Regions from separate parts of the Streptomyces sp. NPDC049585 genome, predicted to be linked through region 1. Evidence: riboswitches for the same ligand, from Rfam matches in the RefSeq annotation. Region 1 holds a riboswitch; each other region holds the start of a gene.
What was found. A riboswitch is a leader RNA that binds a small molecule or an ion and turns the genes downstream of it on or off. The one in region 1 is predicted to bind cobalamin.
Positions count from the first base shown of each region.

Region 1 (7,750 bases):
TCATGCTGATCCTGCTGTACTTCGTCGGCGCCGAGCAGGGAGCCACCGCCCTCTTCTCCGGCGAGGACGTGCACGAGTGGGTGCACGACGGACGCCACCTGCTCGGTTTCCCCTGCCACTGACGACGGCAGGAGGAACGTGACGTGAATTCCGTCTCCGTACGGGCCCTGCTCGTACGCGGCATGCTCGCCGGCCTCGCGGCCGGCGTCCTCGCCCTGGTCGTCGCCTATCTGCTGGGCGAACCCCATGTGGACGCGGCCATCGCCTTCGAGGAGGCCCACAGCCACGACCACGGCGAGGAACTGGTCAGCCGCAGTCTGCAGTCCACCGCCGGCCTCGCCACCGGCGTCCTCCTCTACGGCGTCGCGATCGGCGGCGTGGCCGCCCTGGCGTTCTGCGTGGCGCTGGGCCGCATCGGCCGGTTCGGCCCTCGTGCGACGGCGGCGCTGGTCGCCGGCGGTGCCCTGCTGGCCGTCTACGTGGTGCCGTTCCTGAAGTACCCGGCCAACCCGCCGTCCGTCGGCGACCCGGACACCATCGCCAAGCGCACCACGCTGTACTTCCTGATGATCGCGCTCAGCGTCCTGCTGAGCGTGGCCGCGGTCATCCTCGGCAGGCGGCTGGCTCCACGCCTGGGCGCCTGGTACGCCACGGTGGCGGCCTCGGCCGCGTTCCTCGTCGTGATCGGCCTCGCCTACGCCTTCCTGCCCGCCGTCAACGAGGTGCCCAAGGACTTCCCGGCCACCGTGCTGTGGCAGTTCCGCCTCGCGGCACTGGCCATCCAGTGCACCCTCTGGGCCGCCTTCGGCCTGTTCTTCGGCTACCTCGCCGAGCGGGTCCTGGGCGCCGCCGCGGCCCCGGGCCGGCGTGGCACCGAGGGGGCGGGCTCTCCCGCCGCGATCGGCTGATCCGGCCGGTCGACGTTCGGTAAGGGGCTCGTCGCCTTGGCGACGAGCCCCTTACCGCGGGCGGCAGGCACGCCCCTCAGCGGTGCGTGAACTCCGGCGGCCGCTTCTCGACGAACGCCGCCATGCCCTCCTTCTGGTCCGCGGTCGCGAACACGGCGTGGAAGAGGCGGCGCTCGAAACGGACGCCCTCCGCCAGGGTGGTCTCGAAGGCGCGGTTGACGGCCTCCTTCGCCATCATGGCCACCGGGGCGGACATCTGCGCCACGGTCGCGGCGACCGCGAGCGCCTCGGCCAGCAGATCCCCGGCCGGCACGATCCGGGACACCAGCCCGGCCCGCTCGGCCTCGGCGGCGTCCATGGTGCGGCCGGTCAGGCACAGCTCCATCGCCTTGGCCTTGCCGACGGCACGGGTCAGCCGCTGGGAGCCGCCGATGCCCGGGACGACACCGAGCTTGATCTCGGGCTGGCCGAAGACGGCGGTGTCGGAGGCGAGCAGGATGTCGCAGAGCATGGCGAGCTCGCACCCGCCGCCCAGCGCATAGCCGCACACGGCGGCGACGGTGGGCGTACGCAGCTGCCCGAGCCGGTCCCAGGCGGTGAACCAGTCGCTGAGATACATGTCCATGTAGCCCTGCGGCCGCATCTCCTTGATGTCGGCGCCGGCCGCGAAGGCCTTCTCCGAGCCGGTGACGACGATGCAGCCGATGCCCGGGTCGCGGTCGAGGGCCTCGGTCGCCGCCACGACCTCGCTCATCACCTGCAGGTTGAGGGCATTGAGCGCCTTCGGCCGGTTGAGGGTCAGCAGGGCCGTGCGGCCCGTGCGCTCGACGAGGATCGTCTCGTACGCCTGGCCGGTGGTCCCGGTCATGGTGTGTGTCCGTTCTGCTGGGCGTTGTCGTTCCGCGGGGCCGGCCGGTCCGAACGCCGGCGGACGGCGTGGATGATGCCGGAGAAGTCCTGGGCGGCGCCCTCGCCCTCGGCGAACTCGGCGAACAGACGCGCGGCCCGCAGGCCCAGTTCGGCGTCCACGCCGCCCGTACGGGCCGCGTTCGCCGCGAGGGCGAGGTCCTTGGCCATCAGGGGAGCGGCGAAGCCCGGCGCGTACGCGCGGTCGGCGGGGCTGCCGGGAACGGGCCCGGGCACCGGGCAGTTGGTGGTCAGGGCCCAGCACTGCCCGGAGGCCGTGGAGGCCACGTCGAACAGGGCCTGGTGGCTCAGGCCGAGGCTCTCGCCGAGGACGAACGCCTCGCTGACCGCGATCATCGAGATGCCCAGGACCATGTTGTTGCAGATCTTCGCGGCCTGTCCCGCGCCGGCGCCGCCGCAGTGCACGGCCTTGCCGCCCATGGTCAGCAGCAGCGCCTCGGCGGCGGCGAAGTCCGCGGCCTCGCCGCCCACCATGAACGTCAGCGTGGCGGCCTCGGCCCCCACGACCCCACCCGAGACGGGGGCGTCGAGGGCCCGGTGCCCGGCGGCGAGCGCCGCCTCGTGCGCGGCGCGGGCGTCGGCGACGTCGATGGTGGAGCAGTCGACGAACAGCGTGCCGGGCCCGGCAGCGGCCAGCAACCCTTCGTCGCGGTAGAGGGCGAGGACGTGCCGTCCGGCGGGCAGCATGGTGATCACCACGTCCGCGCCGGCAACGGCCTGCGTCGCGGACGGCGCGGCGCGTACGCCGGTCCCCGCTGCCGCAGCGAGCAGTTCGGGCACCAGGTCGTACCCCGTGACGCGATGCCCGGCCCGGACGAGGTTGGCGGCCATGGGGCCGCCCATGCGGCCCAGGCCGATGAAGGCGACGGTGCTGCTCACCACGGCACCTCCCGGGCCTCGTCGGCGGGGGCCAGGCGCAGCTCGCAGGCGCCGAGCGGGGCGAAGTACCGTTCCACGTCCGCGGCGGTGACCTCGGCGAGCGTGGCGGGGGACCACCGCGGCGTGCGGTCCTTGTCGACGACCTGGGCCCGGATGCCCTCGACCAGGTCGTGCGAGGACAGCGCCGCGCAGGAGATGCGGTACTCCTGCTCCAGGACCCGCTCCAGCGGACCCAGCGCCCGGGCGCGCCGCAGAGCGGCGAGGGCGACCTTCAGGGCGGTGGGGGACCGGCCGAGGAGGGTCGCGGCGGCCTCGCCGGCCGCGGGGGCGGCCTCGGCACGCAACCGCTCCACAATTTCCTCGACGGTGTCGGCCGCGTAGCACCGGTCGATCCACTCCCGCTGCGCCTGCAGCACACCGGGCGGCGCCTGGCACACGTACCGGGGGAGCACCTCGTGCACGGGGGCGAGCGCGAGGTCGGCCACCAGGTGCGGCAGCCGGTCGGACGGTACGTAGTGGTCGGCGAGCCCGCACAGCAGGGCGTCGGCCGCCCCCACCGCCGTACCGGTCAGGGCGAGGTGGGTGCCGAGGCCGCCGGGGGCGAGCCCGAGGAGGTGGGTGCCGCCGACGTCGGGCGCGAAGCCGATGCCGGTCTCGGGCATGGCGACGCGGGAGCGTTCGGTGACGATCCGTACGCTGCCGTGGGCGGAGACGCCGACGCCGCCACCCATGACGATGCCGTCCATGACGGCCACGTACGGCTTGGGGTAGCGGGCGATCAGGGCGTTGAGCCGGTACTCGTCCCGCCAGAACTCTGCCGAGGCGCGGCCGCCGCCGGTGCGGGCGTCCTCGTGGATGGCACGGATGTCACCGCCCGCGCACAGCCCGCGCTCGCCCGCCCCCGTGAGGACCACCGTCTCGACGGCGGGGTCCTTCTCCCATTCCGCGAGGGCCTGGTCGATGCGGGTCACCATGGCGTGGGTGAGGGCGTTGAGGGCGCGGGGCCGGTTGAGGGTCAGGTACGCCGCGAGGCCCTCGGTGCGCAGCAGGACGTCGGTGTCGCCGGGGGCCGTCATCGCCGGCCGCCCGTCAGGTCCCGGGCCACGATCAGACGCATGATCTCGTTCGTTCCTTCCAGGATGCGGTGCACCCGAAGATCGCGGACGATCTTCTCGATGCCGTACTCGCTGAGGTAGCCGTAACCGCCGTGCAGTTGCAGGGCGCGGTCGGCGACCTCGTAGCCGGTGTCGGTGGCGAAGCGCTTGGCCATCGCGCACAGCTGCGCGGCCTGCGGCAGGCCGCGGTCCAGGGCTTCCGCCGCCTGCCGGACCAGGGCGCGGGCCGCCGCCAGTTCGGTGGCCATGTCGGCCAGCTGGAACTGCAGCGCCTGCGCGTCCAGCAGCGGCGCGCCGAAGGCTTCGCGGTCGGCGAGGTGGGCCAGCGCCCGGTGCAGGGCGCTGCGGGCGCCGCCGAGGGAGCAGGCGGCGATGCCGAGCCGGCCGCCGTTGAGCCCGTTCATCGCGATGCGGAAGCCGTCGCCCTCCGCGCCGAGGCGGCGGTCGGCGCTCACGCGGACGCCGTCGAGGACCACCTGGCGGGTGGGCTGGGCGTTCCAGCCCATCTTCTTCTCGTTCGGGCCGAACGAGACCCCCGCGTCGCCGCGTTCGACGACGAAGGCCGAGATGCCGCGCGGGCCGTCCTCGCCGGTGCGGGCCATGACGACGTAGACCTTGGAGGCGCCCGCGCCGGAGACGAACTGCTTGACACCGGTCAGGACGTAGTGGTCGCCGTCGCGCTCGGCGCGGGTGCGCAGCGCGGCGGCGTCGGAGCCGGCGCCCGGCTCGGTCAGGCAGTAGCTGCCCAGCGCCTCCATGGCGCACAGCGCCGGCAGCCAGCGCCTGCGCTGGGCGTCGTCGCCGTAGCGGTCGATCATCCAGGCGACCATGTTGTGGATGGAGAGGTAGCCGGCCAGTGAGGGGCAGCCGGTGGCCAGTGTCTCGAAGACCAGGACGCCGTCGGAGCGCGTCAGGCCCGAGCCGCCGGACTCCTCGCGCACGTAGGCGCCGCCGAGGCCGAGGTCCGCGCCCTTGCGCAGGACGTCGACGGGGAAGTGCTTGTCCCGGTCCCAGGCGACGGCGTGCGGGGCGAGGTGTTCCTCGGCGAAGTCGAGCGTCGTCTCGGCGATGGCGAGCTGGTCGTCCGTCAGGAAAGTGCCGGACAGGGCGGTGTTCGTCCGGGTGGCGGTCGTCATCGGCGTCAGCCCATCGTCGGCAGGGTGAAGCTCGCGCCCTCCTTGACCCCGGAGGGCCAGCGCGAGGTGACGGTCTTGGTGCGGGTGCAGAAGCGGACGGCGTCCGGTCCGTGCTGGTTCAGGTCGCCGAAGCCGGACCGCTTCCAGCCGCCGAAGGTGTGGTATGCCACGGGCACCGGGATCGGCACGTTGACGCCGACCATGCCGGCGGTGACCCGGCGGGTGAAGTCGCGGGCGGTGTCCCCGTCCCGGGTGAAGATCGCCACGCCGTTGCCGTACGGGTGCTCGCTGGGCAGCCGCAGCGCCTCCTCGTAGTCGGCGGCGCGGACCACGCACAGCACCGGGCCGAAGATCTCCTCACGGTAGATCCGCATGGCGGGGGTGACGCGGTCGAAGAGCGAGGGTCCGGCGAAGAAGCCGTTCTCGTGCCCGGGCAGGACGAAGCCGCGCCCGTCCACGACGAGTTCGGCGCCCTCCGTGGCGCCGATGTCGACGTACCGGCGCACACGGTCGAGGGCGTCGCGGCCGACCAGGGGGCCGAAGTCGGCGTCCGGGTCGTCGCTGCGGCCGATGCGCAGCGAACCGATGCGTTCCTTGAGCCGGGCGACCAGCGCGTCGGCGGTCTCCTCGCCGACGGGGACGGCCACGGAGATCGCCATGCAGCGTTCGCCCGCGGAACCGTAGCCGGCGCCGATCAGCGCGTCGACGGCCTGGTCGAGGTCGGCGTCCGGCATCACGATCAGATGGTTCTTGGCGCCGCCGAAGCACTGGGCACGCTTGCCGTGCGCCGCTGCGGTGGCGTAGACGTGCGCGGCGACGGAGGTGGAGCCGACGAAGCCGACGGCCTGTACGCGGGCGTCCTCCAGCAGCGTGCCGACCGCCTCCTTGCCGCCGTTGACCACGTTGAACACGCCCGGCGGCAGCCCCGCCTCGACGAACAGCTCCGCGAGCCGCAGTGGCACGGACGGGTCGCGCTCGGACGGCTTGAGGACGAAGGCGTTGCCGCAGGCGATGGCGGGCGCGGCCTGCCACAGCGGGATCATCGCGGGGAAGTTGAACGGGCTGATGCCCGCCATGACGCCGAGCGGGGCGCGCAGCGAGTGGACGTCGATGCCGGTGCCGGCATTGTCGGTGAACTCGCCCTTGAGCAGGTGCGGGATGCCGGCGGCGAACTCCACGACCTCCAGGCCGCGCTGCAGGTCGCCGTGCGCGTCGGCGACCGTCTTGCCGTGCTCGGCGGAGAGCAGCCGCGCGAGCACGTCGCGTTCACCGTCCACCAGCTGGAGGAACCGCAGCAGGACGCGGGCGCGACGCTGGGGGTTCCACTGCGCCCACTGCGGCTGCGCAGCCGCCGCGTCGGCGATCGCCAACGCGGTCTCCTCCCGCCCGGCCAGGGGCACCTTGGCCTGGACGGCACCGGTGTTGGGGTCGTACACGTCGGTGAAGAGCCCCGACGTTCCGTGGACGTGCTTGCCGCCGATGAAATGGGTCAGTTCGCGGACCATGAACAGCCTGCTCCCGTCGATGGGGATCCGAGGACGGCACGGCGGGCCGGCGGACGGCACCGGGCGAGGTGCACGCGCCGCTGCGGCGGGCCGTGGGACGCGAAGGCCAGGGGATCGAGGGGAGCGTTACGAACGTGCGGGCGTGCCCGCGTGCTCCGCCGGGGATCCCGGGTCGTGGGTACGGACCGGTGCCATGCGTGTCTGCTCCATCCTCGTGGACAACACGGAACATCCCGCGGCCGGTATCCTGACTCCCGGATCACCGCATGCCGCCCGCCTTCCCGACGCGCCTCGCGTCAGTGGCGTGCTACTCGACGGCACACTCCCCGGTCACAGTGGCGGGACCGTCCCGGATTCGCACCGGCTTCCCTGCACCGCGGGCCTTGCCCCGAACATATAGTTGGACGTCCTACTAAGTCCAGCCCACGGGTGGTCGGGCAGCCGCCCCTCGGGAGATGGACCAGCAGGACCGCGAGCTCCCCGGCCGGCCCGACGCTCCACCACAGGGCCCGGTACCCCGCCCGGGCATCGGCAGCGGGAACCCGCCACACCTCGTGTGTCGCACTATCGGAACGAGCAGTCGTGGAACGGAGATCCATGGGCCCTCGCCTTCGGGAATCCGGCAGCCGGTACAGACAAATCCCATACTGTTTTCCCCCGTTGTGTGATCACATCGGGAGCGTCCCCTGCGCGGGCGGTTTCCTCCGCGTTCACCCGTTGCGAAGCATCAAGGATGAGGTCTGGATGTCGAGGAAGTACGGCGCTGCTCTGACGGTCGCCTGTGTGGCCGTGGCCGCCATGGGGCTCTCGGCTTGTGGCGACGGCGGCAAGAAGGAGGCCCCGTGCCACGGCGACCGGCATGCCGGAGCGGCGGCTCGGCACCCTGACCGCCAAGGAGATAGCCGACAAGGCCTTGCACGAGCTGGCCGCGGCATCCTCCATGCACATCACCATGACCACCGCCTCGGCGGCGGAGCAGGAGGGCATGACCGTGGACCTGGCCGTGGACGTCAAGGGCAACTGTGCCGGCAAGGTCAGCTCGGGCAGCGGCGCAGCCGACGTCATCAAGCAGGGCAACGACATCTGGGTGCGCCCGGACCAGAGCTGGTTACGCACGCATGTCGGGGCCGACGGCATGGAGAAGTTCACAGATCTGTACCTCCACGGCACGACCACCAGCCCCTGGCTCAAGCCCATCGCGGCCAGCTGTGACTTCCACCGGCTGCAGGACGTCGGTCGAGGGTACGCGCCCTTCGATGTACTGACCGTCAAAGGGGAGC
Region 1 is NZ_JBFAPE010000005.1:308,019-315,768, reverse strand. Features, by position in the region: gene AB0K17_RS08980 (CbtB-domain containing protein) at 1-122, shown strand, start outside; gene AB0K17_RS08975 (CbtA family protein) at 144-908, shown strand; gene AB0K17_RS08970 (enoyl-CoA hydratase) at 985-1,776, opposite strand; gene mmsB (3-hydroxyisobutyrate dehydrogenase) at 1,773-2,714, opposite strand; gene AB0K17_RS08960 (enoyl-CoA hydratase/isomerase family protein) at 2,711-3,790, opposite strand; gene AB0K17_RS08955 (acyl-CoA dehydrogenase family protein) at 3,787-4,965, opposite strand; gene AB0K17_RS08950 (CoA-acylating methylmalonate-semialdehyde dehydrogenase) at 4,971-6,470, opposite strand; cobalamin riboswitch at 6,690-6,871, opposite strand; gene AB0K17_RS08945 (hypothetical protein) at 7,330-7,750, shown strand, end outside.

Region 2 (7,820 bases), on a different contig from region 1:
GAGGAACACGCGGTCCGACACCGCCGCGACGCGGTCGTCGAGGTCGGCGTGCGCCACCGGGCCGTGCGGGGTGGCGAGCAGTTCCTTCTCCCGGCCGCAGAAGGCGGCGATGCGCCCGGGGTCGGGTGTGCCGTCGAGCGTGCGGACGCAGTCGCCGGAGCGGTAGCGCACGAGCGGCATGTACGGGTTGCGGACGCTGGTGACGATGAGGCTGTGGATGGAGCTGCCGGGTGCGACGGGGATCAGCTCGACGCTCATGTCGTCGAGGTAGGGCCGGTACCGGCCGTGCCGGTCGCTGTAGTAGAGGTAGCCGAGTTCGGTGCTGCCGAAGAGGTCGATGACCGGGCAGTCGAAGTACGCGCGCAGGTGGCGGCGTACGTTGCGCGGTGCGTACTCGTAGGCGTGGATGATGCTGGACGGCCGCGGCAGCGCGTCCTGCAGTCCCCATTGCTCGACCTTCTGCACGAGGTGGGCGAGGTGGTGGGCCGAGCAGTCGAGGTGGTAGCCGCCGTGGGGGTGGGCCGCGCTGACGGCCCGCACCTCGGCGAGCATCCGCTCGACGTCGGCGCGGTCCCACCGGGCGGGGTCGAGGCGGAGGTTGAGGTAGAGCGTGCGGTCGTCCAGCCACCGCTGGTCCAGCGGCGGGACGGGCTCGGGCGCGGCGCCCCGCCGGGCGGCGTTGACCCGCGCCACGTGTTCCGTGGCCAGGACGGTGGTCAGGGAGACGCGCCGGCAGCCCTCGTGCCACGTCCAGCCGATGTCGGGGTGCTCGCTCCACAGCCGGTAGTAGGAGTGCAGCAGGAAGTACGGGGGCCGGATGAGCTGCATCCGGGCGTGGTTGGTGCCCGTGGAGAGCACGAACTCCGCCTCGCCGGCCTCCAGGGCCCGCGCCAGCTGCGGCGTCATCCAGTTGTCGGGGAATCCGCGCGCTATCTCGGGCTTCTCCAGGATGGGGAAGTGTCCTCGGTCGACCGAGGCGCGGTAGACCGGGATGTCCCGCACGCGGTCGACGATGTCGGGCGACGGCTGACCGTTCATGGCGTTCCTTGCCACCTTCCGGGGCGGGGACGGTGGAGCGGGCCGTCGGGGCGCCGTGGCCCCGGCGGCCCGCTCCGGTCGTTGTGGGGGCCGGTTCAGGAGATGCAGCCGGTCTTGCCGGCGACGCTGATGCAGCCGGCCTTCGGGGCGGCACTGATGCAGCCGTCCTTCGCGCCCTGGGCGGAGTTGGCGGCCACCCAGCCCTTCCAGACCTCGTCCTGCGCCATCTTCTTGATCAGCTGCTCCATGGAGAACCTCCGGATTGGTCAAGAATGCAATGAATGCAAGGAATGCGGCGAATACAGCGATGCGCTTGCTTATGTACCGCCGCACCGAAGGTAAAGGCCTGGCCAATGGAGTGTCAATGAACTGCCATGCGATACGAGCCGCCCAAGTGCCCCTTAACTCACCGGGGTTGGGCATGGCGGAGCCGCCCGCCGGCCTCGTGCCGACGGGCAGCCCTCACTGAGCGCCTACGCCTGGGAGACGGGCTCCCTCAGCAACACCGGCTCGATACCGATGTCGTTGTGACGGACGGACCAGTTCTCCAGAGCCGTGCGGCAGGCGTGGTCCAGATGGCGCACCGCCGACAGGTCCAGCTCGATGGGGCGGTCCTTGGGCAGCGCCTCCAGCGTCTCCAGGATGCGCGGCAGCCGCAGGAACGTGGCGTTCCCGGTGAGGGTGACCACCGTCCGGCCGCCGGTGAGCTCCCGGACGTCGACCTGGACGTGCGAGGTCTCCCAGGCGGACTTCGCCACGGCCAGCACCAGACCGAGGACGACGCCCTCGAACATGCTGGTCGTCACGATGGCGATCGCCGTGACGGCGAGGACGGCCGCCTCACCGCGGTGCTTGCGCCACAGCGGGCCGATCTCCTTGACCGGTATCAGCTTGCACCCCGCGTGCACCAGGACGCCGGCCAGGGCCGCGAGCGGGATGATCCCGATCGCCGTGGGCAGCAGCGCGGTGAACAGCAGCAGCCAGGCGCCGTGCAGGACGCGGGAGAGCTTCGTCCGCGCGCCGGCCTGGACGTTGGCGGAGCTGCGGACGATGACGGCGGTCATCGGCAGGGCCCCGAGCGCGCCGCACACCGCGTTGCCCAGGCCCTGGGCGATCAGCTCCTTGTCGTACTGGGTGCGCGGGCCGTCGTGCATGCGGTCGACCGCCGCCGCGCTGAACAGCGACTCGGCGGAGGCGATGAGCGTGAAGGCGACGACCGTGCCGACGACGCCGGCGCTGCCGAGGGAGGTCAGGTCGTTCAGGCCGGGCGGCTGGACGGCGTCGAGGAGCCCTTGGACCTTGACCTTGGCGACGTCGAGGCCGAAGCCCGCGCTGACGGCGGTGGCCAGGGCGACGGCCGCGAGCGGGGCGGGCACCACCTGGGCCTTGGCCGGCAGCTTCTTCCAGCCGACGAGAACGGCGATGGTGCCCAGGCCCACGGCGAAGGCGGTCAGCGCGGTGCTGCTGGTGGCGATGTCGGCGGCCAGCCCGGGAATGCCGAAGATCTTCTCGAGCCCGGAGCGCGGCTGTTTGACGCCGGCCATGGTGTACAGCTGGCCGAAGATCAGGACGAGCCCGATGCCGGCCAGCATGCCCTGGACGACCGAGACGGAGATGGCCCGGAACCAGCGGCCGAACCGCACGGCGCCCAGCCCTATCTGCAGCACGCCGGTGAGCAGCACGATCGCGCCGAGCATGCCGAGACCGAACTCCCGGACGGCCTCGAAGACGAGCACGGTCAGGCCCGCGGCCGGCCCGCTGACCTGCATGGTGCTGCCCGGCATCAGGCCGACGAGGAGCCCGCCGACTATGCCGGTTATGAGGCCCAGTTCGGCGGGCACGCCCGATGCCACGGCCACGCCGACGCACAGCGGCAGGGCCACGAGGAAGACGACGAGCGAGGCCAGGACGTCCTGACGCAGGACCGCCGGGTTCCTGAAAGCGGAGAAGGCGGAGGAGAAGCTGGAGGAAGGAGAGGAGGTGGAGGAGGTGGAGGAGGTGGAGGAGGAAGCGGAGAACATGGGTGAGGATCCCTCGGTCTTCGTGTCGGGCCGGGTCACAGGGGTCCGAACGCCAGGAGGCCCTCCTCGGGCCGGTGCACTCTCACCGCACCCGTGTGCACTTCGTAGTACCAGGCGTGCAGCGCCAGGTCGCCGTCCGCCATCCGCTCGCCGATGCAGGGGTAGGCGCTCAGCGTCTCCAACTGCGCGACGGCATGGGCCTGTACGGCGGTGGCGACGTCCGGTGCGTCCGGGACGACCGTACGGACCGGGGCGTGCGGCGGCACCGAGCGGTCGAGCCACTCGCGCACGGCCGGGACGCCGGAGAGGTCCTCGCCGCGGACGACGGCTCCCACCGCGCCGCAGTGGGAGTGTCCGCAGACGACGACGTCGCGGACGCCGAGGACGCTCACGGCGTACTCGATGGTGGCCGCCTCCCCCGTGGACCCGCCGCTGGTGGGGTAGGGGGGAACGACGTTGCCGGCGGTGCGCAGTTCGAACAGCTCGCCGGGGCGTGCGCCGGTGATGAGCGCGGGCACCACGCGCGAATCGGAGCACGTGATGAAGAGGACCTCCGGGGACTGCCCCGCTTCCAGGGCCCGGAAGGCCTCGGCGTACCGGGGGTCGGCCACGTGGGTGGTCGCGAAGGACCGGGCCTTGTCGATCAGTGACTTCATGATGGGCCTGCCTCCTGCGCCACTGCGGCTCTTCGCCGGGGCGCGGTGTGGTCGGGTCGGATCAAGAGCTTGCTGCGACCAGCACTTTACCAGTGCATTACCCCAGGAGGGGAGATAAAAGTTCTTGTCAAATCCTGGACAAGAGTTGACAGTTGACGATCACTTGGTCCAGTCCATTGCGGCGAGGCAACCCGGGATGCAACGGAAGACGTCATTCCGCCGACGGTCGTCGTCCCGATATGCGGAAGAGGGGTGACGCCGGGCAGGAGCTCCCCTAGATTTCCAGCGCATTACACATGTGATCGCACCCAGGGACGGAGCCACTGATGTCGGAACCCCCCGAGCAACAAGCCGGACGACCGGTTGCCCATACGGCCGCGGACGGCCCGCGCACGCGCGCGGTCGCCTCCCCGGCGCCCCTGATCGTCGCCGGGATCTGCCTGGCCATCCCCTTCGTGGCCATGCTGTGGGTCGACTCCTACGCCCGCGTCTCCCCGGCGTTCATCGGTATTCCCTTTTTCTACTGGTACCAGATGTTGTGGGTGCTCATCGCGACACTGCTGACCGCGATCGCCTATGTCCTCGTTCGCCGTCGCGAACGCCTGCTCAAGGGAGGTGAATCGAAGTGAAGGAAGGGGTCAACGGTGTGGCACTGGCCGTCTTCGTCTTCTTCTTCCTGGCCGTGACGGTCATGGGCTTCTGGGCCGCGCGATGGCGAAAGGCGGAGAGCGCCGACAGCCTCGACGAGTGGGGCCTGGGCGGCCGTTCCTTCGGTACCTGGATCACCTGGTTCCTGCTGGGCGGCGACCTCTACACGGCCTATACCTTCGTCGCCGTCCCGGCCGCCGTCTATGCGGGCGGAGCGGCCGGATTCTTCGCCGTGCCGTACACCATCCTCTGTTATCCGCTCGTCTTCACCTTCCTGCCGCGCCTGTGGTCGGTCTCGCACCGGCACGGCTACGTCACCTCCTCGGACTTCGTCCGGGGCCGGTTCGGTTCCCGCGGCCTGTCCCTCGCCCTGGCCGTCACCGGCATCCTGGCCACCATGCCGTACATCGCACTGCAACTGGTGGGAATCCAGGCAGTACTGGACGTACTGGGCGTGGGCGGCGGCGAGAACGCCAACTGGTTCGTCAAGGACCTGCCGCTGCTGATCGCCTTCGGTGTCCTGGCCGCCTACACCTACTCCTCCGGGCTGCGTGCGCCGGCGCTGATCGCGTTCGTCAAGGACGCCCTCATCTACATCGTCATCGCGGTCGCGATCATCTACATCCCGATGCGGCTCGGCGGCTTCGACGAGATCTTCGCCAAGGCGGCCAAGGCGTTCGCGACCGAGAATCCGGCCACCGGCAAACCGCGCGGTGCGCTCGTCACCGGATCCAATGCGCAGTGGGCGTACGCGACCCTCGCCCTCGGCTCCGCCATGGCCCTCTTCCTCTACCCGCACTCGGTGACCGCGGTGCTCTCCAGCAAGAACCGCAACGTCATCCGCCGCAACACCACCATCCTGCCGCTGTATTCCCTCATGCTCGGCCTGCTGGCCATGCTCGGCTTCATGGCGATCGCCGCCGGGGTGAAGGTGAGCAACGGGCAGCTGGCGATCCCCCAGCTGTTCGAGGACATGTTCCCCGACTGGTTCACGGGCGTGGCGTTCGCCGCCATCGGCATCGGGGCGCTGGTGCCGGCGGCGATCATGTCGATCGCGGCGGCGAACCTGTTCACCCGCAACATCTACAAGGACTTCCTGAAGCCGGACGCCACGCCCGAGCACGAGGCGAAGGTGTCCAAGATCGCATCCCTGCTGGTCAAGGTCGGCGCCCTCGCCTTCGTGCTGACCATGGACAAAACGGTCGCCATCAACTTCCAGCTGCTCGGTGGCATCTGGATCCTGCAGACCGTGCCCGCGCTGGTGGGCGGGCTCTTCACGCGCTGGTTCCACCGCTGGGGCCTGCTGGCGGGGTGGGCCGCAGGCATGGCGTACGGGACGTGGCGGGCATATGCGACGCCCAGCGCCACCCAGGACCATTTCGGCAATACCAACCTCATTCCGCTCATCGGGGAGAAGGGGTACATCGGCCTGACGGCGTTCGTGGTCAACGTGCTGGTGGCGGTGGTCGCCACGGTCGTCCTGCGGGCGGTGGGGGCGCCGGACGGGGTCGACCTCACGCGGCCGTCGGACTACACGGCCGATGCGGGGGATCCCGGCGTCCAGGAGAAGCTGCCGCCGGCCACGGTGGAGGCGCCTGCGGCGGGCTGAGCCCCGCCCGCCGGGAAACTCCACCGGAAGACTCCGTCAAGAGACCACCAAGAGCCGGACGGGCTGCGGCGCAGCCCGTCCGGCTCTTGCCTGCAAGGACGCCGCCTCTACCACATTCCGCAACCACCTCATGACGCGCCGACACAACATGTGGGGGCGCGTGCGAGGCCCGGCACTAGATGTATGCTCGTCCTCGCTGTCGCCGCAGGGGAATCCGGTGCAAATCCGGAACTGTCCCGCAACGGTGAACGAGTGCGCACAAACACCGCACCACCAGTCCGAGGACCTGCCGGCAGCGCGCCCACCACCGAGCCCGTCCCGGGCTCGGCTATGGGCGTTGAACACGTCCGGGCCTCGCGGGTTGGGCCGGCGGACGCTGCGCGGCACGCTCCCGAGCTCCGAGTCGGACGTGCCCGTACGCGACCGTCGCGCGCACCCGCCCGGCCACCACAGCCGAGCGAGGAGAGCCACTCGTGACCATCGCGCCCGCAGATCCGGTTGCAGGTCCCGTCTCAGCGAACGCGGAAGCGGCCGACGGCCCCGGGACCGCGCTGCTGCGTGCCCTGACGGACCTCACCGCCGATCTGCCCGCCACCGACCCGGGCAAGGTCGCCGCCGCCGCGCTGCGCGGCCGCAGCGCCGCGGCGGACGAGGCGGAGCTGCGCTCCCTCGCCACCGAGGCGGCCGCCGGCCTGATCGCCGAGGAGCCGGAGTACTCCAAGCTCGCCGCCCGCCTGCTCACCCACGCCATCGCCGAGGAGGCGGCCGGCCAGGGCGCCACCTCCTTCTCCGCCTCGGTCGCCGTGGGCCACCGCGAGGGCCTCATCGCCGACGACACGGCCGCGTTCGTCGCCACCCACGCCGCGCGCCTGGACGCGCTCGTGGACGCGGCCCTGGCCGACGGCGCCGACGACCGCTTCGGCTACTTCGGCCTGCGCACCCTGCACAGCCGTTACCTGCTGCGCCACCCGATCCACCGCGACGTGATCGAGACGCCGCAGCACTTCCTGCTGCGCGTGGCCTGCGGCCTGGCCGAGGACCACAGCGAGCGGGCCCTGGAGGACGTGGCGGCGCTGTACCGGCTCACCAGCACGCTGTCGTACCTCCCCTCCTCCCCCACGCTCTTCAACTCCGGCACCCGCCACCCGCAGATGTCGTCCTGCTACCTGCTGGACTCCCCGCTGGACGAGCTGGACTCGATCTACGACCGCTACCACCAGGTCGCCCGGCTCTCCAAGCACGCCGGCGGCATCGGCCTGTCGTACTCGCGCATCCGCTCCCGCGGCTCGCTCATCCGCGGCACCAACGGCCACTCCAACGGCATCGTGCCGTTCCTGCGCACCCTGGACGCCTCCGTCGCCGCGGTGAACCAGGGCGGCCGCCGCAAGGGCGCCGCCTGCGTGTACCTGGAGACCTGGCACGCGGACATCGAGGAGTTCCTGGAGCTGCGCGACAACACCGGTGAGGAGGCCCGCCGCACCCACAACCTGAACATCGCGCACTGGATCCCGGACGAGTTCATGCGCCGCGTCGAGGCCGACGCCGACTGGTCGCTGTTCTCCCCGGCCGACACGCCCGACCTGGTCGACCTGTACGGCGACGAGTTCGACGCCGCCTACCGCCGCTACGAGGCCGAGGGCAAGGCCGTCCGCACCATCCCCGCGCGCGTGCTGTACGCCCGGATGATGCGCACCCTGGCGCAGACCGGCAACGGCTGGATGACGTTCAAGGACGCCGCCAACCGCACGGCCAACCAGACGGCCGAGAAGGGCGCGGTCGTCCACTCCTCGAACCTGTGCACCGAGATCCTCGAGGTCACGAACGACGGCGAGACGGCGGTCTGCAACC
Region 2 is NZ_JBFAPE010000001.1:192,040-199,859, forward strand. Features, by position in the region: gene AB0K17_RS00900 (hypothetical protein) at 1-1,038, opposite strand, end outside; gene AB0K17_RS00905 (hypothetical protein) at 1,134-1,286, opposite strand; gene AB0K17_RS00910 (SulP family inorganic anion transporter) at 1,512-3,059, opposite strand; gene AB0K17_RS00915 (carbonic anhydrase) at 3,095-3,715, opposite strand; gene AB0K17_RS00920 (DUF3311 domain-containing protein) at 4,042-4,344, shown strand; gene mctP (monocarboxylate uptake permease MctP) at 4,341-5,972, shown strand; cobalamin riboswitch at 6,143-6,281, shown strand; gene AB0K17_RS00930 (ribonucleoside-diphosphate reductase subunit alpha) at 6,446-7,820, shown strand, end outside.
Region 2: it holds a riboswitch for cobalamin, as region 1 does, so the genes downstream of both, AB0K17_RS00930 (ribonucleoside-diphosphate reductase subunit alpha) here and AB0K17_RS08950 (CoA-acylating methylmalonate-semialdehyde dehydrogenase) in region 1, are expected to answer to the same signal.

Region 3 (7,820 bases), on a different contig from region 1:
CCATGGCGGAGATCTGGGCGTACTCGTCGAGCAGCTGCTCCAGGCGCGCGATGTCGCCGTAGGACTCGGCGCGCGCCATGGGCGGGACGAGGTGGTCGACGAGGGTGGCGTGGGCGCGGCGCTTGGCCTGGGTGCCCTCGCCGGGGTCGTTGACGAGGAAGGGGTAGACCAGCGGCAGGTCGCCGAGGGCGGCGTCGGGGCCGCAGGCGGCGGACAGGCCGGCGTTCTTGCCGGGCAGCCATTCGAGGTTGCCGTGCTTGCCCAGGTGGATCATGGCGTCGGCGCCGAAGCCGCCGTCCTCCTGGGAGGCGGCGATCCACCGGTAGGCGGCGAGGTAGTGGTGGGAGGGCGGCAGGTCGGGGTCGTGGTAGATGGCGATGGGGTTCTCGCCGAAGCCGCGCGGGGGCTGGATGAGGATCAGCAGGTTGCCGCGGCGCAGCGCGGCCAGCACGATGTCGCCCTCGGGGTTGCGGCTGCGGTCGACGAACATCTCGCCCGGGGCGGGGCCCCAGTGCTCCTCGACGGCCTCGCGCAGCTCGGCGGGCAGGGCGGCGAACCAGCGCCGGTAGTCGGCGGCCGGGATGCGCACGGGGTTGCGGGCGAGCTGCTCCTCGGTCAGCCACTCCTGGTCGTGGCCGCCGGCCTCGATCAGGGCGCGGATGAGCTCGTCGCCGTCGCCCGACTCCAGCCCCGGAACCGCCTCGTCGCCGAAGTCGTAGCCCTCCTCGCGCAGCCGGCGCAGCAGGGCGACGGCGCTGGCGGGGGTGTCCAGGCCCACGGCGTTGCCGATGCGGGAGTGCTTGGTGGGGTAGGCGGACAGGACGAGCGCCAGCCGCTTCGCGGCCGCCGGGATGTGCCGCAGCCGGGCGTGGCGCACGGCGATCCCTGCGACGCGGGCGGCGCGTTCGAGGTCGGGCACGTAGGCGGGCAGGCCGTCCTCGTCGACCTCCTTGAAGGAGAACGGGACGGTGATGATGCGCCCGTCGAACTCCGGTACGGCCACCTGGGTCGCGGCGTCCAGCGGGGAGAGGCCCTCGTCGTTCTCCTCCCACGCGCTGCGCGGGCCGGTCAGGCACAGCGCCTGCAGGATGGGGACGTCGAGGGCGGCCAGCGCCCCCGCGTCCCACGACTCGTCGTCGCCGCCGGCCGAGGCGTCCGCGGGTCGCGTGCCGCCGGCGGCGAGCACGGTGGTGACGATGGCGTCGGCGTCGCGCAGCGCGTCCACGAGCTCCGGCTCGGGGGCGCGCAGGGAGGCGACGTACAGCGGCTTGGCGCGGCCGCCGGCGTCCTCGATCGCGCCGCACAGGGCCTCGACGAAGGCGGTGTTGCCGCTCATGTGGTGGGCGCGGTAGTAGAGCACGGCCACCAGCGGGCCGGCCGCCCCCGGCTTGGGCGTGCGCTCCAGCTCGCCCCACGCGGGCGCGGCGGCCGGCGGCTCGAAGCCGTGCCCGGTCAGCAGCACGGTGTCGGACAGGAAGCGGGCGAGCTGCTCCAGGTTGGCGGGACCGCCGTGGGCGAGGTAGGCGTGGGCCTCGGCCGCGATGCCGACGGGGACGGTGGAGGTCTCCATCAGCTGGGCGTCGGGGGCCTGTTCGCCGGTGAGCACGACGACCGGCCGCGGCCCGGCCAGCAGCACGTCGAGCCCCTCCTGCCAGGCGCGGATGCCGCCGAGGAGCCGGACGACGACGAGATCGGCGCCCTCCAGGAGGCCGGGCAGCTCGTCCAGCGGCAGCCGGGCGGGATTGGCGAGCCGGTAGGGGACCGGGCCGCCGGCGGCACGGGCACTGAGCAGGTCGGTGTCGGACGTCGACAGGAGCAGGATCACGGCAGGCCTTCCTCGGGGTCCGCGCCCCGGGCGGTGGGAGGACGGCAGGAGTTCCTGACTTCCCACGGCAGTACTCGGCGTACTCGACCGTGGTCACAGTGGCGGGACCGTGCCGGAATCGCACCGGCTTCCTCCCCTGTCGCCGTCGCTGGCGCAGTCATAGTAGCGAGGCGGGGTGACTTCGGCCCGTCCGGCTTCGAGGACACCGCGCGCAGCGCGGCATTCGGCCCCGGGGGCGGAGCCCCGCAGGCCACGACCCGTCGGTATGCTCCCCGCATGCCCGCCCTGCCCGCTCGTGACCGCGCCGACGCCTGTCCCGGCGCGCTGCGTCTGCACGCCGCGGACGACGGGGCGCTCGCCCGGGTGCGGCTGCCGGGCGGGCTGCTGACGGCGCACCAGGCCGCCGCGCTGGCGGATGCCGCCGAGGCGCTGGGGGACGGCCACCTCGACCTCACCTCCCGTGGCAACGTCCAGTTGCGCGGCCTCGCGGACGCCTGCGGCGCCGAGCTGGCCGCCCGGCTGCGCGCCGCGGGCCTGCTGCCGTCCGACCGTCACGACCGCATCCGCAACATCGCGGCCTCCCCTCTCGGCGACGGCCGCGTACCGCAGTGGGTCCGGGAGCTGGACCGTCTCCTGTGCTCGGGCGAACCGGACCTCTCCGACCTCTCCGGTCGTTTCCTCTTCGGTCTGGACGACGGGCGCGGCGACATCGTCGCCCTCTCCCCCGATGTGACGTTGATCGCAAGCGCCGACGGTGCCCTGCTGTGCCACGGCCCCACCGGTCCCGGCCTGCGCGTCGCCGACCGGGACGCCCCGCGGGCGGCGGCCCTGGCGGCCGCCGGGTTCCTCGCCGCGCAGCGCGCGAGCGGTACGCGCGCCTGGCGGCTGCGCGAGCTGCCGTCCGAACACCGGCCCGCACCCGAGGACTTGGCCCGGCGTCTGGACGCCGCCGGTATCCCCTCCTGCCCCGCCGCCGTCGCCGTCGCCCCCGGCGCCCCGCCCGGGCCGGGCGTGGTCACCGGCCCCGGCGGCCGGCCGGCCCTGTCGGTGGCCGCCCCGCTGGGCCGGCTGACCGCCGCCCAGGGGCGGCTGCTCGCCGGCACCGCCGACCGGTACGGCGACGGCGGGCTGCGTGTGACACCCTGGCGCGGCGTCATCGTCCCGGGGCTCGCGCCCGGTACGGATCCGCAGCCGCGGGCGCACCGAGCCGCCGCCCTGGCGCAGGAGGCCGGGTTGGTCACGTCCGCGGCGTCCGCCTGGCATCGCGCGGGGGCCTGCGCGGGCCGCCCGGGCTGTGCGAAGGCACTCGCCGACGTGCGCGCCGACGCGGCCGCCGCGCTCGCGTCCGTACGCCCTGGTGGCTCGGGGGCGTTGCCGGTGTACTGGTCCGGGTGCGAACGGCGCTGCGGGCACCCCGGTGGCCGCTGGGTCGACGTGCTGGCGACGGGCGAGGGGTCCTACCGGGTCACCGTGCGCGACGGCCTGCGGGAGGCACCGTCGGTGACGGTGACGGCGGCAGAACTGGCCGGCGCGGTGGCGGCGGCCCGTACCACGACATGAACGAGGGCAACGAGGGCACAGTGTTCGACTACGACAAGGACGGCGCGTCCATCTACCGCCAGTCCTTCGCCACCATCCGTGCCGAGGCGGACCTCGGCGGGCTGCCGACGGACGTCTCCCGGGTCGCGGTCCGCATGATCCACGCCTGCGGGATGACCGATCTCGTCCGCGACCTCTCCTACTCCCCGCAGGTGGTGGCGAAGGCACGCGAGGCGCTGTGCGCCGGTGCACCGATCCTGTGCGACGCCAACATGGTCGCCTCCGGCGTCACCCGCAAACGGCTCCCGGCGGACAACGAGGTGCTGTGCACCCTGACCGACCCGGCCGTGCCCGAGCTCGCCGCCCGCATGGGCACCACGCGCAGTGCCGCCGCGCTGGAGCTGTGGCGCGAGAAGCTGGGCGGCGCGGTGGTGGCCGTCGGCAACGCGCCGACCGCCCTGTTCCGGCTGCTGGAGATGGTGGCCGAGGGCGCGCCGCGCCCGGCGGCGGTGCTGGGCATCCCGGTCGGCTTCATCGGCGCGGCCGAGTCCAAGGACGCCCTGGCCGCCAACGACCTGGGGCTGGAGTACCTGGTGGTGCGGGGGCGGCGCGGCGGCAGTGCCATGGCCGCGGCCGCGATCAACGCGATAGCGAGCGAGGAAGAGTGAGCGAGAAGCCCAGCACGACCGGCCGGCTCTACGGGGTGGGGCTCGGCCCGGGCGACCCCTCGCTGATGACCCTGCGGGCCGTCGAGTGCATCACCGAGGCGGACGTGGTGGCGTACCACAGCGCCCGGCACGGCCGCAGCATCGCCCGCTCCATCGCCGAACGCCACCTGCGCCCCGGCCACATCGAGGAACCGCTGGTCTACCCGGTGACCACCGAGACCACCGACCACCCCGGCGGCTACCGGGGCGCGATGGAGGAGTTCTACGAGGAGGCCGCGGCCCGGCTGGCCGCCCACCTCGACGCGGGCCGCACCGTGGCCGTCCTCGCCGAGGGCGACCCGCTCTTCTACAGCTCGTACATGCACATGCACAAGCGCCTCGCCGACCGCTACCCCACCGAGGTGGTGCCGGGCGTCACCTCCGTCAGCGCGGCGGCGGCCCGCCTGGGCGAACCGCTGGTGGAGGGCGAGGAGGTGCTGACGATCCTGCCGGGCACACTGCCCGAGGAGGAACTGACGGCACGCCTGGCCGCCACCGACTCGGCGGTGGTGATGAAGCTCGGCCGCACCTTCCCCGCCGTGCGCGGCGCACTGGAGCGCTCGGGCCGGCTGGCGGAGGCCCGGTACGTGGAGCGGGCGACGATGCCCGGCGAACGCACCGGCCGCCTGGCCGACGTCGACCCGCAGTCGGTGCCGTACTTCTCGGTGGCGGTGCTGCCGAGCCGCGTGGATGCGCCCCCCGTCGCGGACGGCGGCGAGGTGGTCGTCGTCGGCCTCGGCCCGGCGGGCCCGCAGTGGCTCACCCCGGAGGCCCGCGGCGCACTGGCGGCCGCGCAGGACATCGTCGGCTACAGCACGTACGTGGACCGGGTGCCGGTGCGCCCGGGACAGCAGCGCCACGCCTCCGACAACAAGGTCGAGTCCGAGCGCGCCGAGTTCGCCCTCGACCTCGCCCGCCAGGGCCGGCGGGTGGCCGTGGTCTCCTCCGGCGACCCCGGCGTCTTCGCGATGGCGACGGCCGTCCTGGAGGTGGCCTGCGAGGGCCCCTACCGCGACGTACCCGTCCGCGTCGTCCCCGGCATGACCGCGGCCCACGCCGCGGCCTCCCGCGCCGGCGCCCCGCTCGGCCACGACTACGCGGTCGTCTCCCTCTCCGACCGCCTCAAGCCGTGGGAGGTCATCGCCGGGCGCCTGCACGCCGCGGCCGCCGCGGACCTGGTGCTCGCCCTGTACAACCCCGGCTCGCGCAGCCGCGTATGGCAGGTGGGCAAGGCCCGCGACCTGCTCCTGGAACACCGGGCACCCGACACCCCGGTGGTCATGGCCCGCGACGTCGGCGGCCCGACGGAACGCATCCGCATCGTCTCCCTCGGAGAGCTCGACCCGGCGGAGGTCGACATGCGCACGCTCCTCATCGTGGGCTCGACCCAGACGCGCCGGGTACGGCGCGGCACGGACGGCACGGAGGAGATCGTCTGGACGCCGCGGCGGTATCCGGAGGGGTAAGGGCCCGGCTCCTACCCCAGCTACCGCTGGGGCAGGAGCCGCGGCTCAGCCCGCCGCCGGCGCACCGCCCACCAGCCCCCGCAATCCACCCAGCGTCGCCCCCAGGGCTTCCGCCGGCACCCCGCCCCCCTGGGCCACCTCTGCCGTGCCGCCGCCGCGGCCGCCCAGGAGGGACTTCACCAGCGTTGCGGCCGACAGACCGGCCGTTGTCGCCGCGCCGTTGAGGGCGACGGCCAGGACCGTGCGGCCGCCGTCCGTCGTTGCGCCGATCGCCGCGACGCCCGGGCGGGACGCCGGCAGGCGGTCGCGCACCGCCAGTGCCAGGGCGCGGGCGTCGGCGTCCGTCGTGGCGGTGACGACGAGCGTGCCGTGCACGTCGGTGGCCGCGGCGGCGAGTTCCGTGGCGCGGGCGAGGGCCGTTTGCCGGCGGAGGTCCTCGGCGCGTTGGTCGGCGGCCTTGAGCCGGTCCAGGAGGCCGGCCACGCGCTCGGGCAGCTGGGCGCGGGGGGCCTGGAGCTGTTCGGCGAGGCGGGTGACCAGGTCGCGTTCGCGGGCGAGGTAGCCGAAGCCCTCGAAGCCGACCGCGGCCTCCAGGCGGCGCATGCCGGTGCCGACGGAGGTTTCCGAGGTCAGGGCGAGGAGCCCGATCTGCGCGGCGTGTTCGACGTGGGTGCCGCCGCACAGTTCGCGGGACCAGGCGCCGCCGATCTCCACGACCCGCACCTGTTCCCCGTACGTCTCGCCGAAGAGGGCGAGGGCACCGAGCTCCTTGGCCTGGGGCAGGGACATCCAGCGCACGTCGACCGGCAGGTCGCGGCGCAGGGCGCGGTTGGCGGCCTCCTCGATCTCGCTGCGGGCGGCGGGGCCGAGGGCGCCGCGCCAGGGGAAGTCCAGGCGCAGGTAGCCGGGCCGGTTGTAGGAGCCGGACTGCAGGGCGGTGGGGCCGAGGACCTGCCGCAGGGCGGCGTGCAGCACATGGGTGCCGGAGTGGGCCTGCCGGGCGCCCAGGCGCCATTCGGGGTCGACGGCGGCCCGTACGGTGTCACCCACCGCGAGTTCACCGGAGGTCACCCGCACCTGGTGCACCACCAGTCCCGGCAGGGGCCGCTGGACGTCGAGCACCTCGGCTTCGACCGATGCCCCGGTCAGGGCGCCGGCGTCGCTGTCCTGGCCGCCGGACTCGGCGTAGAAGGGGGTGCGGTCGAGGACGACGGAGGCGATCCGTCCGGTGGCCAGGGTCCGCAGCGGGCCGGTGGGTCCGAGCACGGCGAGCACCCGGGAGTCGGTCGTCAGCGTGTCGTACGCCCGCCAGTCGGTCGGCCCGTGCGCGTCCAGGACGGTGCGCAGGGCACTGGTGTCGAGGGCCCCGCCGGACTTGCGGGCGCGGGCGTCGGCGCGGGCGCGCTCGCGCTGCTCGGCCATGAGGGCGGTGAAGCCCTCGCGGTCGACCTCGACGCCCTGTTCCTCGGCCATCTCCAGGGTGAGGTCGATGGGGAAGCCGTAGGTGTCGTGCAGCAGGAACGCCTTGGGGCCGGGCAGCAGGTGGCCGCCCTCGGCCTTGACCTCGGCCACGGCCGCATCCAGCACGGTCGTGCCCTGGCGCAGCGTGGCGCGGAAGGCGTCCTCCTCGGCGTACGCCTGCTGGGAGATACGGGCGAAGTCCTCGGCGACCTCGGGGTAGCCGGCCGCCATGCAGTCGCGGGCGGCCGGCAGCAGTTCGGGCAGGGCCGGGTCCTCGTACCCGAGCAGGCGCACCGAGCGCACGGCGCGGCGCAGGATGCGGCGCAGGACGTAGCCGCGGCCCTCGTTGCCGGGCGCGGTGCCGTCGGCGAGCAGCATCAGGGCGGTGCGGACGTGGTCGGCGACCACGCGCAGCCGTACGTCGGCTCGGTGGTCGGCGCCGTAGCGGACGCCGGTGAGCTCGGCGGCGCGCTCGAGGACGGGCCGGGTCTCGTCGATCTCGTAGAAGCTGCCGGCGCCCTGCAGCAGGGTGGCCATGCGCTCCAGGCCCATGCCGGTGTCGATGTTGCGGCGGGGCAGTTCGCCGAGGATCGGGTAGCCGGTCTTGCCGGGGCCCTCGCCGCGCTCGTACTGCATGAAGACGAGGTTCCAGAACTCCATGTAGCGGTCCTCGTCGACCGCCGGGCCGCCCGCGCGCCCGTGGGCCGGGCCGCGGTCGTAGTACAGCTCGGAGCAGGGGCCGCAGGGGCCGGGCACGCCCATGGACCAGAAGTTGTCCTCGTCGCCGCGGCGCACGATGCGCTCCTCGGGCAGCCCCGCCAC
Region 3 is NZ_JBFAPE010000040.1:7,918-15,737, forward strand. Features, by position in the region: gene cobN (cobaltochelatase subunit CobN) at 1-1,825, opposite strand, end outside; cobalamin riboswitch at 1,851-1,987, opposite strand; gene AB0K17_RS27380 (cobalamin biosynthesis protein CobG) at 2,102-3,385, shown strand; gene AB0K17_RS27385 (precorrin-8X methylmutase) at 3,382-4,032, shown strand; gene AB0K17_RS27390 (precorrin-2 C(20)-methyltransferase) at 4,029-5,537, shown strand; gene alaS (alanine--tRNA ligase) at 5,583-7,820, opposite strand, start outside.
Region 3: it holds a riboswitch for cobalamin, as region 1 does, so the genes downstream of both, cobN (cobaltochelatase subunit CobN) here and AB0K17_RS08950 (CoA-acylating methylmalonate-semialdehyde dehydrogenase) in region 1, are expected to answer to the same signal.